2 regions of the Bacillus sp. FJAT-53060 genome follow, and region 2 is predicted to be linked to the other one. Evidence: predicted binding sites of a transcription regulator. Region 2 holds the regulator's gene; the other holds the start of a gene.
What was found. The regulator LexA, encoded in region 2, represses DNA repair genes until DNA is damaged. The targets are predictions, from matches to a motif close to CGAACATATGTTCG.

Region 1 (3,283 bases), on a different contig from region 2:
TCAAAATCAAGCGCTTTTGCTGCGTCTTTCATTTCCATCTCGACTTTTCCGATCACTTTTTCTCGTTCTTTTTTGCTCATTTTTGACAGCTTTGGTGCTGTTTTTGTTTCATATTCTTCCGATTCTTCATAAATTGTCGTTGCCTTAATGATATCTCGAATCTTCTTATGAATCGTTTGCGGAGTAATCCCAAATTTCTCGTTATAGGCTTCTTGCTGCTCTCGTCTTCGCTTCGTTTCTTGAATGGCAATATCCATTGATTTCGTCATATTGTCCGCATACATAATGACCCGGCCTTCTGCATTTCTCGCTGCACGGCCGATCGTCTGGATGAGAGATCTTTCAGAGCGTAAAAAGCCTTCTTTATCCGCATCTAAAATGGCCACGAGCGACACCTCTGGAATATCCAATCCTTCACGAAGAAGATTGATTCCGACGAGTACATCAAATTTACCGAGACGTAAATCACGGATAATCTCAATCCGCTCAAGAGTCTTAATTTCTGAATGCAAATAATTGACCTTAATCCCGATTTCTTTTAGGTAATCGGTGAGATCCTCAGACATTTTCTTTGTCAAAGTCGTCACAAGCACACGCTCATTTTTCTCAATACTCGCATGAATTTCTCCAATTAAGTCATCAATTTGTCCTTCGATCGGTCGAACTTCAATGATTGGATCAAGCAAACCAGTTGGGCGTATAATTTGTTCCACGACCTCTGGCGTTTTCTCAAGCTCATACGGTCCAGGCGTTGCGGATACATGCACAATATGTTTGATATGTTTTTCAAATTCATCAAAAGTGAGCGGTCTATTGTCAAGTGCTGATGGCAGACGGAATCCGTGATCAACCAACACTTGTTTTCTAGCTTGGTCACCGTTGTACATTGCGCGAATTTGCGGGATGGTGACGTGTGACTCATCGACAACAACCATAAAATCATCTGGGAAATAATCAAGCAGCGTGTAAGGTGTTGAACCAGGAGGACGTAACGTCAAATGTCTTGAATAGTTCTCGATTCCTGAACAAAAGCCCATCTCTCTCATCATCTCAAGGTCATATCTTGTCCGTTGCTCAAGACGTTGCGCTTCTAGCAATTTTCCGTTTTCACGAAGCTTTTCAAGCTGTTCCTCAAGCTCTTGTTCAATATTGATAATCGCTTTTTCCATTTTTTCTTCTCTTGTGACGAAGTGAGATGCGGGGAAAATAGCGACATGCTCACGATCACCGAGTATTTCTCCCGTCAGTGCATCCACTTCACGAATACGTTCAATTTCATCACCGAAAAACTCCACTCTGATACAATGCTCATCTCGTGAAGCAGGAAAAATTTCAACGACGTCACCTCGTACTCGAAAGGTTCCACGCTGAAAATCTATATCATTACGAGAATACTGAATATCCACAAGCTTACGCAGAAGCTGATTGCGTTCAATTTCCATATTAGTGCGCAAAGACAGCACAAGCTCTCGGTATTCCTCTGGCGAACCCAAACCATAAATACAGGACACGCTGGCAATGATGATGACATCTCTCCGCTCAAATAACGAGGATGTCGCGGAGTGTCTCAGCTTATCAATCTCGTCATTAATGCTGGCGTCCTTTTCAATAAATGTATCGGTTTGAGGAACATATGCCTCAGGCTGGTAATAATCATAGTAACTCACAAAATATTCGACAGCATTATCCGGAAAAAATGCCTTAAACTCGCTGTATAACTGACCGGCAAGTGTCTTGTTATGCGCAATGACAAGTGTCGGTTTGTTCACTTCTTTGATCAGGTTGGATACAGTAAAGGTCTTTCCCGTACCTGTTGCACCTAACAGCGTTTGATGCTGTTTCCCCTGATGGATTCCATCCACAAGCTTTTCAATCGCCTTAGGCTGATCTCCTCGGGGCTGATAGTTAGATACTAATTCAAAGCGGTCACTCACATCAAAGCCTCCGTTTCGTTACGAAATCTATCTAATAAATATATTATCATAAAAGTACACAAAAATACGAACTAAAGTTCGTGTTTTTTATTTCCAATACATTCATACCCTCTCTGCCTTGGCAAATAACCCTTTTAAGAAAACCTTCCTTTCAGTATGGAACATTTTAGAGGGAGATATTCGATTAGATGAAAGATCAAAAAAAAGAAAGCTGTGCTCACTAGAATCGTAAGCACAGCACGTGTTTGAAAAAAGTATACTTTTCGGCCTATCACAGATGATGACATCAATGATGTTTATCAGCCTTCTCTCTCTTTTCGATTTCTTTCTTAGCCATAAACAATGCCCCAGCCACTAAAGAAATAATATCTAATCCTACGATAAAGTAGGTTTCTGTATAGCCTTTCATATAAGAGGCAAATAAAAGCGCCGCTGTTAATGCAATGCCAACGTAATGATTATAGGTAACCTTTGAAAATAAAATAACAAGCAGGAAAGGAAAAACAAGTGCAAATATGGCTTTTGTAATCACAAAAACCCTCCCTCTACATGGTCTACCTTGATTATAGTAAAGATTGGCAAAATGAACAATTCACAGTTTTCGATTTCACTTTTTTTCTTCATCCATGATGAGAACTTCCCCTTTAAAACGATAGGTCTTTAGGTTCCTCTCATGAAAATGTGTGTGCATGTCTCAATAAAGTCTTCTTACTGAGTTAAAACGAGTTGGAAGTCTTGCTCTAGATGTTGTTTTAATAATAAATCCACATGGGAATGGCAGGCCGTGATTGTTTAATTTGATCCATTCACGCCTTTTGCTCCTGCAAGTGATACGGTTATTCAGCCGCATGAAATAAAACTGAATACATGGAAATGCCCCCTTATCCAAATAACCAATGGTTTGTTTGTCTATCTATTTTATAAAATGATAGTGGGCACTATCATTTTAAACATAGGATTTATTAGATGTATTGATTTTGGAGCTGTACTTGGACCTTTTATTGACTCGATCATCATTCAGAGGTTTGACTGGCATTCCATTTTCCTAGTGAATATCCCATTTTTGTTCCTAACACTTATGACAGGCGTTTTACTCATTAGCAGACACGTTTACAAGCAAATGTAGATATCATCGGTTCATTGTACTTTACTTAACCATCGGGATCGCCCCACTCATTCTGTTCACAAACAGCCAAGTATGGTTTTCTGGCATTGATCGTCACTCCTTTATTCTTCATACATGTATGAAAAATAAAGAATCCGATCATATACTTATCAACACTATTTAAAATTAGTCCTTATACAAATGCCAATCTTTCTATCATGCTATGCCATTTTGTCATGTATAC
Region 2 (3,283 bases):
TGTAGATGTGTTTTCCATCAAACGAAAAAGGGGAGGTAGACACGGTCGCTCATCATCAAGTAAAAGACGATAAGCTGCATCCGAAATTAAAAGAGCGGTAGGACAGACAACAGATAAATCCTTTGGAGAGTCAAATTAGTTGGATGCTGCCATTTGCCTTAGTTGGACTTTTAGGATGATCATAAAGTTGGTGGAGAGAGCGCATTTCAAAATTAAATGAGTGGAAACACACCTTATTTTGGACAGCATGGCTCATGCTTGCACCTCCAATTGCTGTACTGAGTGGCATAGGACCTAAAAAGATGATTGAGATATTTGCGGAAAATAAAGGAATGTCTACATATTTACTTCCATCAGCAATCGCAGTGACCTTTTGATAAGCATATGAAGTATGCAGCCTTCTAACTCCATTCGAATGGCCTCTACCTTTTATGTTGATGGGGTAACTAACTCTTTTTTTCATACAAAAACACCTCCAAATTGGTTTCAGGTATGCTATACCCGATGTTCAACTTAAAGGTGTTTTTATTTGTCTCACTTTATGGAGTCAGTCCCCACAGGCTTGGTTTTTTAATTAGATCACAGCGTCAATTTTAGTTACTTTCCAATTCTTTTGTACTTTCTCATAAGTTACAGTTCGTTTTACTTTGCGTCCATCAAGCGTTGGGACTGTGAACTCATATGTGTATATTGTATTTTTCTTAGAGACGAGTTTAGGTGATGCTTTTTCCCAATTGAGCATGTTGTCTCCGTCACCAACTGGTACAGCCATTTTGCCTTTATGAACAATGAATTGATAGTCTTTTAAACCATGAGTGATCGCATCTTTTGTGAAAACTTGAGATAGGTAGCTGTTTAGTTTTTTCTTTGTATCAAATGTTTTTGAAAGATAGTTGTAAGTCATGTCTTTATAAGTAAATGATTTTAATTTGTAATCTGAATGTTCATTAATTTTGTAGCCTGACATAGCACTCCAAAAGTGTTCTCTTGCATCAAGGGCAATATGTAACGCTTCTTTATTTGTCAAAGTGGAGGATTTTTTGGAAGCGGCCAGTGTCGTTGTTTGTAAAGAGATCATAAGCATAATAGTAGTTAATAAAACAAATAATTTTTTCAAGGCAATTGCCTCCTTTTCTAAATGAAAACTTCTTATGTTACAAATGTTACAATAATTACAGCAGGATTACAAGAGTTAAATCTAAATGTTTTTTATTTCTTTTCTTTCTGTCTATATAACGTTTGAGGGAGACAAAAAGTTTTCATTTTTTATTTTTTTTCCTCATTATTATTTAACCGTTCTATAGGAGAACAAAACGTCTTTTGAAAAATTTCTATTTGAAGACTCAACACTCTTTTTTAATTATTGAATATACTGTCGTGATGAATGTCTAAGAAAGTGGTGTTTAGTATGTATTATCCATATGAAGGTATGTGGAATGGGTACTCATACGATAGGCAGGTACAAAGCTTGCCGTCGCTTCCTATTCCTCAGGTTGGAGGATTTTCTGGCTTACCAATGGGAGGGGGAGCGACTGGGCCAAGGCAAGGTTCAGGCGCACAATCAGCCCCGCCCGCTCCGCCGCAGCATATTATATCCCAGTATCAGCAAGCAGTCTCTCAGCCTCAAAGTATGCTGCCACTTATTTCAGGGCAAAGTGTCAGTGGAGGTCAACAAACTGTTCAATTTGCAGCCGGGTGTAATAGACGATGGACCATTGTGTTCCTTAGAAACGGTCAAGTATTTCTAATGTATGTAATTTCATCACAGCCTTTTGGCCGTACAACGGGCTTTATATGGCCGTATTTTACATTTGGTTCCTTCCCAAGCTCAAGTATTCTTGCTTATTCTTGCTCATAAAAAAAAGCCGGTTCTCATCAGCAGTTGATGAAATACCGGCTTTTTTTAATGAATATTTCTAAATACACCAATTACTTTACCTAGTATACTTACATTCTGTAAAATAATCGATTCCATTGATGGGTTCTCTGGCTGTAATCTAAAGTGCGTATCTTCTTTATAAAAACGTTTCACTGTTGCTTCATCTTCCTCTGTCATAGCGACCACAATATCCCCATTGTTGGCGGTGCTTTGCTGACGCACAATGACATAGTCCTTGTCCAATATTCCTGCATCAATCATACTTTCTCCCATAATTTCAAGCATAAATACTTGTTCATCTGGCGCTGCAAAAGTTTCTGGAAGAGGGAAGTATTCTTCTACATTCTCAACAGCCGTGATAGGTAAACCCGCTGTGACTTTTCCAATGACTGGAACATTCATTACAGCATTCTTTGAAATATTCATTTCCTCTTCATCTAGTACTTCGATGGCTCTAGGCTTCGTCGGGTCTCTTCTGATTAAGCCCTTTGTTTCTAGTCTAGCTAAATGTCCATGGACGGTTGAACTAGATGCTAGACCGACAGCTTCACCAATTTCACGAACGGATGGGGGATAACCCTTGCTTTTTACTTCTTCTTTGATGAATTTCAGGATATCGAGTTGTCTTTTTGATAGCTTCGTCATCTTTTGCACCTCAAAACGTCAATTTTAAAGAAATTATAGCATGTTTTTCCTAACAGTACAAACATAGGTTCGAAAAAAGGTTTTGACAGAAACATCTGTTCGCATTTATAATAAGTGACAGGAAGAGCGAACGTATATTCTATTAGGAGAGATGATATTATGAGGTTAAAAGAATCGATTATTTTTATTGCACTATTCTCATTCATCGTTGGCATATTTCTTTCACTTATTGCAGCCACAAGCCATAATAATCCAAATCAATATGTTAAAATAGAGGTTCAATCAGGTGATACTCTTTGGGGGTTAGCTGATCAAGTAAACGATAGCAAATCAATCGATAAAAATGCGTTTATTGACTGGGTAACCGAACACAATGATCTTGCTTCAACTGAAATCCAGCCTGGAGACATCCTTGTGATACCTGTCAAAAAAGAGCATCCAGTCGTATATCAACTTGCAACAGTCCGGTAGAAAGGTTGATTAAAAACATGAACGCAATAATTTATGCGAGAGTGAGTACTGTCAAAGAAGAGCAGGAAACCTCACTGAAAAGACAAGAAGAAGAACTTCGAGCTTTAGCTGCTTTGTACAAGATGAATGTGGTCAAAGTCGTGAAAGAGAAAGCAAGTGGATACGAACTAGATCGTGATGGTGTTTTTGAGATGCTTGCTACGATGAAAGAAGAGTCAATAGATGCTGTTCTTATTCAAGATGAGACACGCCTTGGAAGAGGGCAAGCAAAAATTGGGCTTCTTCATT

Region 1: the regulator LexA is predicted to act here: its motif matches at 2,002-2,015, upstream of uvrB (excinuclease ABC subunit UvrB).

What each region holds. Positions count from the first base shown of each region.
Region 1 is NZ_JBAWSW010000004.1:83,374-86,656, forward strand. It holds gene uvrB (excinuclease ABC subunit UvrB) at 1-1,934, opposite strand, end outside; gene WAX46_RS03420 (CsbA family protein) at 2,221-2,466, opposite strand.
Region 2 is NZ_JBAWSW010000030.1:18,264-21,546, forward strand. It holds gene WAX46_RS11535 (hypothetical protein) at 1-73, shown strand, start outside; gene WAX46_RS11540 (hypothetical protein) at 131-463, opposite strand; gene WAX46_RS11545 (IseA DL-endopeptidase inhibitor family protein) at 575-1,117, opposite strand; gene WAX46_RS11550 (hypothetical protein) at 1,409-1,858, shown strand; gene lexA (transcriptional repressor LexA) at 1,904-2,524, opposite strand; gene yneA (cell division suppressor protein YneA) at 2,684-2,995, shown strand; gene WAX46_RS11565 (YneB family resolvase-like protein) at 3,013-3,283, shown strand, end outside.